4 regions of the Rhizobium sp. BK275 genome follow, and region 1 is predicted to be linked to each of the others. Evidence: riboswitches for the same ligand, from Rfam matches in the RefSeq annotation. Region 1 holds a riboswitch; each other region holds the start of a gene.
The links. Region 1 has a riboswitch for cobalamin ahead of FHT82_RS29225 (ABC transporter substrate-binding protein). Riboswitches for the same ligand answer to the same signal wherever they lie in the genome.
Positions count from the first base shown of each region.

Region 2: linked by a shared signal. The riboswitch ahead of cobU (bifunctional adenosylcobinamide kinase/adenosylcobinamide-phosphate guanylyltransferase) and the one ahead of FHT82_RS29225 (ABC transporter substrate-binding protein) in region 1 are both predicted to bind cobalamin.
Region 3: linked by a shared signal. The riboswitch ahead of nrdH (glutaredoxin-like protein NrdH) and the one ahead of FHT82_RS29225 (ABC transporter substrate-binding protein) in region 1 are both predicted to bind cobalamin.
Region 4: linked by a shared signal. The riboswitch ahead of bluB (5,6-dimethylbenzimidazole synthase) and the one ahead of FHT82_RS29225 (ABC transporter substrate-binding protein) in region 1 are both predicted to bind cobalamin.

Region 1 is NZ_JACHZL010000012.1:68,088-70,283, forward strand. Features, by position in the region: gene FHT82_RS29220 (metallochaperone AztD) at 1-592, shown strand, start outside; cobalamin riboswitch at 650-900, shown strand; gene FHT82_RS29225 (ABC transporter substrate-binding protein) at 1,080-2,096, shown strand; gene FHT82_RS29230 (iron ABC transporter permease) at 2,093-2,196, shown strand, end outside.
Region 2 is NZ_JACHZL010000011.1:131,652-133,847, reverse strand. Features, by position in the region: gene cobW (cobalamin biosynthesis protein CobW) at 1-463, opposite strand, end outside; gene cobU (bifunctional adenosylcobinamide kinase/adenosylcobinamide-phosphate guanylyltransferase) at 468-977, opposite strand; cobalamin riboswitch at 1,328-1,722, opposite strand; gene FHT82_RS28610 (chloride channel protein) at 1,931-2,196, shown strand, end outside.
Region 3 is NZ_JACHZL010000008.1:380,482-382,677, reverse strand. Features, by position in the region: gene FHT82_RS25300 (heavy metal translocating P-type ATPase) at 1-396, shown strand, start outside; cobalamin riboswitch at 734-959, shown strand; gene nrdH (glutaredoxin-like protein NrdH) at 1,220-1,441, shown strand; gene nrdI (class Ib ribonucleoside-diphosphate reductase assembly flavoprotein NrdI) at 1,455-1,856, shown strand; gene nrdE (class 1b ribonucleoside-diphosphate reductase subunit alpha) at 1,835-2,196, shown strand, end outside.
Region 4 is NZ_JACHZL010000007.1:259,161-261,356, forward strand. Features, by position in the region: gene FHT82_RS22485 (3-deoxy-7-phosphoheptulonate synthase) at 1-646, opposite strand, end outside; cobalamin riboswitch at 949-1,139, shown strand; gene bluB (5,6-dimethylbenzimidazole synthase) at 1,181-1,915, shown strand; gene FHT82_RS22495 (DUF2865 domain-containing protein) at 1,875-2,196, opposite strand, start outside.

The DNA.
Region 1 (2,196 bases):
CTGCACCGGCCTGCATGGCGAGGCAACCTCCGCCCGCCTCGTCGCCTTCGGTTGCGAGGAAGGCGTACTCGTCGCCCGCCCCGGCGGCACGGAAGGCCCCAAACTCGCGATGCTCGCCTATGGCGCATCGCTGCCGCAAGGCAAGGTTTCCACCCTGCTCGGCGGCCGTTCCATGCAGTTTTTCCTCGGCAATTACGGGGAGGATAAGGTGGTATTGATCGATCCCGACAGCACCGAGACGCCCTACCGCCTCGTCGACCTTCCGACACGGCGCGTCGATTTCACCCTCGATCCGGCAAGATTCCAGAATGCCTATATTCTGACCGAAGACGGCAGGCTGCATCTGCTCGACACAGTCAAGGGCGAGATCGTGAGATCGGAAACCGTGACCGAGCCCTACAGCAAGGATGGCCATTGGCGCGATGCCCGCCCGCGGCTGGCCGTGGCCGGCGATGATATCGCCATCACCGACCCCCGCCACAGCCTGATCCGCCTCGTCAGCACGCAGACGCTGAAGGAGGTACGCACGATCCCCGTCGAGGGTCAGCCCTTCGGGCTTGTCGCCGCCGGCGGCTCGGGCGCCAGCCACTAAGGCGGCCTCGGACCCGACACACTTCGCATTCCGCCGCTTGACGTCGCCCATGGCGGCGTCATAGATCGGGGCGACGGTTCCCCGAAGAGAACTCCGAGGGGAATAATAGGGAACACGGTGAGGACGACCCAAGAGGGACCGAGACCGTGGCTGCCCCCGCAACTGTAAGCGGATTGTCGATCTCGGGGTTGATCGCTTCAGCGGTCATGCCCTCGGCCTCAGGGCCGTGCCACTGCGTTTTCGCGGGAAGGCAGATGACCGGCACATATTCGCGAGCCAGGAGACCTGCCGTCGATCACGATCCAATCAAGCCGGGCGGGGATGCCCGACAAGGAGCAGACATGATTGACACGCCCCCTCTCCACCTGCCGCCATCCATCCGTCTCGATTGGACGATCCGCCACTAGCTTCCCGCTCGCCGGCTTTCGTTCGCGCATTCGCGCGCACCGGCATCCGCTAGCCTTTTTCCTTTGATCGAGAGTTTCCCATGCGACAGCGTCTGAAGAGCTTTTCCCTCGCGCTCGGGCTGGCCGGCTTTGCTGCGCCCGCACTTGCCGCCACCCAATATCCCCTCACCCTCACCAATTGCGGCCAGCAGGTCACCTTCGAAAAGGCGCCGGCCAAGATCGTCTCGATCGGCCAAGGCATGACCGAAGTGCTGTTCTCGCTCGGCCTTGCCGACAAGATCGCAGGCACCGCCGTCTGGGTCGGCCCGGTCCTGCCGCAATATGCCGATGATAACAGCAGGATCAAACGGCTGGCCGACAATGACCCGAGCTTCGAATCCGTCGTCGGCGCGGAGCCCGATCTTGTGGCTGCCGAATTCGAATGGCATGTCGGCACGCAAGGCTCCGTCGGCAAGCGCGAGCAATTCAGGGATCTCGGCATCAACACCTATGTCGCGCCGGCCGATTGCGTCGCCAAGGTCAACACCGATGGCGGCGATGGCGTGCGCAAGGAACTGTTCACGATGGACCTGATCTATCAGGAAATCGCCGAACTCTCCGAGATCTTCGACGTGAAAGACCGCGGCGACGCGCTGATCGCCGAGCTGAAAAAGCGCGAGGCCGATGCCGTTGCCTCCGTCGCCGGTGCTGCGGCCAAGAACCTGCCCGTCGTCTTCTGGTTCTCCAGCAAGGAGGTCAAGGGCGATGCCTTCATCGCCGGCAAGAACAGCGCCCCGGCCTATATCCTGAAAACGCTCGGCGCGAGAAACGTCGTGACGACTGAAGAGGAATGGCCCCTCGTCGGCTGGGAAACCATTACGCAGGCCAATCCCTCCGTCATCGTCATCGCCACGATGGACCGCCGCCGCTATGCCGCCGACGATCCCAAGGTGAAGGTGGATTTCCTGGAGAATGATCCGGTCACCAGGGAACTGGATGCGGTGAAAAGCAAGCGCTTCATCATGATGGACGCGCAGTCGATGAACCCGACGATCCGCACGATCGACGGCATCGAAACGCTGGCAAAGGGCATCAAGTCCTTCGGTCTGGCGCAGTGAGACAGGCGCTTTCGCCACAGAGGACATGGTGGGCGCTTGCCGCGCTCACCATCGCCGCCGTCATCCTGCTCGGCCTGATGGTCAGCCTTGCCGTGTCGAT
Region 2 (2,196 bases), on a different contig from region 1:
CGACGCGGCGCGCATCGACGGCATCGTGGTCATCGGCAAAACGACCGGCAGCAACGGCGGCACTATCGACGACGGTGATCACGCCATCGACGGTGACTTCGCTACGAATATCCGGCCAGTTGAAGGCGGCCACCAGCGGCTGCGGCAGCGCGAGGCCCGAGGTTTCGATAACGATATGGTCCGGGCGCTGCTCACGCTCCAGAAGCTTGGTCATGGTCGGAATGAAATCGTCGGCGACCGTGCAGCAGATGCAGCCATTGGTGAGTTCGATAATATCGTCCTCGGTGCAGTTTTCCGCCCCGCATCCCTTCAGCACATCGCCATCGACGCCGAGATCGCCGAACTCGTTGATGATGAGCGCGATCTTCTTGCCGCCGGCATTGGCGAGCAGGTTGCGGATCATGGTCGTCTTGCCGGCACCAAGGAAGCCGGTGATGACGGTTGCGGGAATTTTCTGCTGCATGGAACTAACCCTTCATTTTCAGCGGCAGTCCGGCCGCGATGAAATAGACGTCGTCGGCATTTGCCGCGATCATTTGGTGCAACCGGCCGGTATGGTCGCGAAACTCGCGCGCCATGCGGTTCTCAGGCACGATGCCGAGGCCGACTTCATTGGAAACGATGACGAGCCGCGCCTTCGCCCGCGGCAGGAAGGCGGCGAGCGCTGCGGACTGGGCAGCGATATCGCGCCCGTCCATCATCAGGTTGGTGAGCCAGAGCGTCAGGCAGTCGACCAGGATCGCCCTGCCCTCGCCATCGATGGCCGCAAGGCGCTCCGTAAGATCGAGCGGCTCCTCGTGCGTGGTCCAGGAGGGACCGCGATCGGCCTTGTGCTGGTCGATGCGCGCCTGCATCTCGTCGTCCCAGGCGCGGCCGGTGGCGATGTAGTGCCGGTCGAGGCCGCCGGACGTGACAAGGTTTTCGGCGAAACGGGATTTGCCGGAGCGGGCGCCGCCGAGGATGAAGGTGGCGGTCATGACAACACCGCCTGCGGAGGATGGGCGCGGCCCCCTCTGCTTCCCTCATTCCTGTGCTTGTCACAGGAATCCAGCCACGGCGCGTCTGCGCCGTGAATGAATCCATGCCAATGTGAAATGAGTCTATCGTGCCCAAGGACTTGGGCACGCTGGATTCCTGTGACAAGCACAGGAATGAGGGAGGAGAGGAAAGCACGCGCCGGCTGACGTCCAATGACAGGCACCAAGGCTCCATCATTTCGAGCTCCCGGCCAGCGATCTCTTATACGCACCGCCAGAGGCAGCGCTGATTCACATTCTTCAGCCAAAACAACCTCCGTGCTGGCAGCGGGCAAAACACCCAGTTGGGCACTATGCCCGGCACGGACGGCAGGTCTCCTGGCTCGCAGTTGTCGGCCGCGATAGGGGCAACCGTTTCCGGTCGCCCCTGATCGTGCCAGCGGATCTGCCTCGCCTTCCCGGCTGCATCTCGTGAAAAGGCGGACGATTCGTAGAAAGAGAGGCGTCCTGCCCCGGCTGATCACGATGCATTTCCAGTGGCTTTTCCGGCACTTGTTCCACCTCGCCCGCCCGCAGGATGCGGGCCGTCGGCGCGGCAGTCGAAATGCCGGACGGAAGACCCTGACTGCTCTACAGTCGCGGGGTCGGCTGTGATGAAGGCGCCCGGCTTGGGTCCGCCTCGTCACATTCCCTTTTCATCCGGAAGGCGTCAGGCCGATCCGGAACCATCCATTATGTGGTTTCATGGTTAGGCGCGCGCAACCCCCATGTCAATTGCCGCGCACTGTGCCAGAGAGGTTCATCTCTACTTACACTACCAAGATTATCGTGTTTATTCAAAAACTTACGCCATAGAAACTTTACTGCCCGGCCGGTATTTTGCCGCAATTGGCAGGCATGCGAGTGCCGCCTACCACCCTTGACCGCCGCTCCTGTCGCCTAGTTCTCCTATGATGCTCTCCCGAATGGATATCCGCCGCTTCCGGCCCTTCACAACCATTTTCGATTTGGGGCGCCTGCGCGCCCTCGCCAGACAAAGTGAAATGGGCCTGGTCTTTGCCGGCGCGCTGGTCGGCATCGCTGCGGGACTGGCGGTCAGCGCCATGAGTTTCGTGTCCGAGGCAATGCACCGGTTGATCTTCGGCATCGAAACCGAAACACGGCTCAGCGCTTCGCAGATCGACAACCAGTTCCTGCTGATGACGGCGCCTTTCGCAGG
Region 3 (2,196 bases), on a different contig from region 1:
GAGCTTCTGCCGCAAGACAAGCAGCGCATTGTCGGCGAGTTGAAGCGCGAAGGGCTTTTCGTCGCCAAGGTCGGTGACGGCATCAATGATGCGCCGGCGCTTGCGGCTGCCGATGTCGGCATTGCCATGGGCGGTGGCGCCGATGTGGCGCTGGAAACGGCGGATGCGGCGGTGCTGCATGGACGTGTCGGCGACGTGGCGCGCATGATCGACCTTTCGAAGCGGACGATGCGCAATATCATGCAGAACATCACTATCGCGCTCGGGCTGAAGGCGGTGTTTCTCGTCACCACCATCCTTGGCATCACTGGCCTGTGGCCGGCGATCCTGGCGGATACGGGCGCGACCGTGCTGGTGACGATGAACGCGCTTCGCCTTCTTCGGATAAGGACGTAAGGATTTCTTTGGCAGCGTGATGCGGCAGGGGCACGCTTGCCACATCACTGTTCTCGGGATCCGCCGATCTGGAGCAAGGAGCCAGTTCGGTGCCTTAACTGGAGCTGCCTCAGCAACAACAGGCGTGCCTTTTGCGCGACGCCACATCACGATTCGGGCATGAATCCCGAAGCAAAAATCGCGAAGCGGCTACAGGCTTGCTCTCTTCCTCCCAGCCGTCTCCACTGCCTGTTTTCTTGATCATTTGTTAACCACGTTTTTCACAGGAATGCAGCGATTTCAAACATCCCGTAACGCGATGCACAAACCATCCGTTGACGCAAACCGGGATTCGCGTACTATATCTAGTGTTCAAGGTTCCTTCGATTCGTGAGGGTCGGGGGCTAAGACGGGAATACGGTGCGTTTCGCCATGACGGCGCGACAAAGCCGGAGCTGCCCCCGCAACTGTAAGCGGCGAGCAACTGTCCGATTTCGGGTCACTGAGGCATGACGCTTTGGGAAGGCTGGGGCAGGGGCTTCGACCCGTAAGCCAGGAGACCTGCCTTGAATAAAACGTCCACGGGCGGGATGTCCGGAAGGTCGCGTGCATGAAAGCGGAATCTATCCGTCCTGTTACGCTGCCCCGAACGTCCGCATGAGCACTTCGGGGTTGAAGTTATGTCGAGAACGTCAAGGCCGCCGCCCGCGCAAATCCTGCAAGGGATAATTTCAGGCGTTTAAACGCCAACTCTGCAAGATCATCATCAAGCGTTGCCCCGGACGCCGTAAGGCGCCCGATCCCAGTATTGCGTCCGGAATCCATTGACATCACGAGGAACATGATGAGCGTTACCGTTTACAGCAAGCCTGCCTGCGTTCAGTGCACCGCCACCTACCGTGCCCTCGACCGTCTGGGCGTCGACTATCAGATCATCGATATTTCCGAGGATGCCGACGCGCTCGATCGCGTTCGCGGCATGGGCTACATGCAGGTTCCTGTTGTCGTTGCCGGCGAGAACCACTGGGCGGGCTTCCGTCCCGACATGATCAGCGCCCTCTCCTGATTGGAGAAGAGCGATGGGCCTGATCGTCTATTATTCCAGCCGGTCCGAGAATACCCATCGTTTCGTCGAGAAGCTGGGACTACGCGCGGCGCGCATTCCCGTCGGCGTTGAAGACATCCACATCCGCGAACCCTATGTGCTGATCTCGCCCACCTATTGTGGGGACGGTGGCAAGGGCGCCGTACCCAAGCAGGTGATCCGCTTCCTCAACGATGCGGAAAACCGCTCCAACATCCGCGGCGTGATTGCAGCGGGCAACAGCAATTTCGGCGAGACCTACGGGCTTGCCGGCGACGTGGTCTCGCAGAAGTGCCAGGTGCCGTATCTCTACAGGTTCGAGCTTCTGGGAACTGCCGAGGATGTCGCCAATGTCAAAGACGGGATGGGACGATTTTGGACACGGGGACAAACCTGACGCGGGATGCGGGGGCAAAACCGCTCAAGGCAGTGGAAGCGCTGGACTATCATGCGCTGAACGCGATGCTGAACCTCTATGACGACGAGGGCAAGATTCAGCTCGACAAGGACCGCATGGCGGCCAAGCAGTATTTCCTGCAGCATGTGAACCAGAATACGGTGTTCTTCCACAACCTCAGGGAAAAGCTCGATTACCTAGTCACCGAGCGCTATTACGAGCAGGAGGTGCTCGACCAGTATTCCTTCAATTTCGTCCGCGATCTGTTCGATCAGGCCTATGCCAAGAAATTCCGTTTCCCGACCTTCCTCGGCGCATTCAAATATTACACCAGCTATAC
Region 4 (2,196 bases), on a different contig from region 1:
CGTCCTTGGTCACAGCCGGGAAGTGGTGGGGCTGGGAGGCTGCTACTATGGCATCGAGCGCGATGCGCGCGCCGCCATCCGTGCCGTTCTTGAAGCCGATCGGGCAGGAGAGACCCGAGGCGAGCTGGCGGTGGATCTGGCTTTCGGTCGTGCGCGCGCCGATGGCGCCGTAGCTGACGAGATCGGCTATGTATTGCGGCGTGATCGTATCGAGGAATTCGCAGCCGGCCGGGAGGCCCATGGCGTTGATGTCGAGTAGCAGGCGGCGGGCGAGACGCAGGCCTTCCTCGATGCGGTAGGTGCCGTCGAGATGCGGGTCGTTCATCAGGCCTTTCCAGCCGACGGTCGTGCGAGGCTTTTCGAAATAGACGCGCATGACGATTTCGAGCTCGCCGGACAGGCGTCGTCGCTGCTCGACGAGCCGTGACGCATATTCACGGGCGGCTGCCGGATCATGGATCGAGCAGGGGCCGATGACGACCAGCTGGCGGTCGTCCTGACCGGTCAGGATATTGTGGATCGTGTCGCGCGTGCTGGTCACGGTCCTGGTAATCGCGCGGTCACGCGGGATTTCCTTGATAATATCGGCAGGTTTGGTCAGCGGGGTGATCTCGACGATGCGCAGATCATCAATAGTGTCAGTCACGGCATGCTCTCCTGTTTGGTCATACCGTGCGGAACAAAAAAGCCGCCAGGTAGACTAGCGGCTGTTCGGGTTGTCGTCGCGTTAGTTTTGGTTACGCACAGACCCGCATCCGCTGGAAGCAGCGGTACGAATAAAATCGCGATGCGTAGACGGACGAGATCGACATGCAGGCTATGTAGCGATGCGGAAACTAATTGTCACGCAGAATTTTACAGGTGAGAGCCCCTTAGCGGGCAGCGGCGGAGATGCAGTTCCGTTCCAGGCCTATTCGCTGAATTGACTTGCTGCCATGCCGTTTCCACGCCATAGATCGCCCGTCAGGTGCCCGCCGTCACAAGCGGGAGAATCGGGAATCCGGTGCAAGACCGGAACGTGCCCAACGCTGTAAGGCCGACGCTTGCCGCTCACCACGCCACTGGCCGCAAGGCCGGGAAGGCTGCGGCCAAGTGGATGACGCCAAGTCAGAAGACCGGCCTGGCAAGATAGACCCAACCCGCGCGGACGGCGGGCGGTTGCGTTGTTGGGGATTTGACGATGCGACCCATTGATGATGCCGTTTGCCCGGCATCCAGCTTTTCTGCGGCCGAACGCGAGGCCGTCTATCATGCCATCACGACGCGGCGCGACGTGCGCAGCCAGTTCCTGCCCGACTCCCTGCCTGATGATCTCGTCACGCGATTGCTGACGGCGGCGCATCACGCGCCTTCGGTCGGTTTCATGCAGCCGTGGAATTTCATTCTGGTGAAGAGTGCCGAGGTGAGGGCGCAGGTGCGCGATGCCTTTGCGAGGGCGAATGAGGAGGCGGCCCTGATGTTTACTGGCGAGCGGCGGCAGGCCTATCGCTCGCTGAAGCTCGAGGGCATCGTGGAGGCGGCGCTCGGCATCTGCGTGACCTGCGACCCCACCCGCAGCGGCAGCGTGGTGCTCGGGCGCACGCACAATCCGCGCATGGATAGCTATTCCACCGTCTGTGCCATCCAGAACCTGTGGCTCGCAGCGCGAGCAGAAGGCGTCGGCATCGGCTGGGTCAGCATTTTTCGTGAGGGCGACCTGAAGGAAATCCTCGGCATTCCCGATCATATCGAAGTCGTGGCCTGGCTCTGCGCCGGCTTCGTCGACCGGCTCTATGACCAGCCGGAACTGGCGGTCAAAGGCTGGCGGCAACGCATGCCGCTGGAAGATCTCGTCTTCCATGACGGCTGGGGACGATCAGACCGTGAGCCGGTAACTACTGCTGTTGAGGTTGGGGGCCGGATGTCGCCGGATTAGCGAGATCGATCTTGCCCTCATCGCCGGCAAGGAATTGCGGCCCGACCTGCCGGACCTTGCTGGCAGAGGGATCATAGGGGCGATCCGCCACCTGCGGCGGGGGGGCAGGCGGGGTGCTAGCCGCCTTCGGCGCTTCCGTCTGGATCGCGGTGATCGAGCCCTTCGGCTCGGGCGTCGGCGCATAGGCGGCCTGGCTCTTTCGCATCTGCTCGTAATAGGCAGACAGATTGCAGGAGCAGGCGGATTTTTCGCCAGGTGCACGGGTCTTGTAGGCGAAGGCG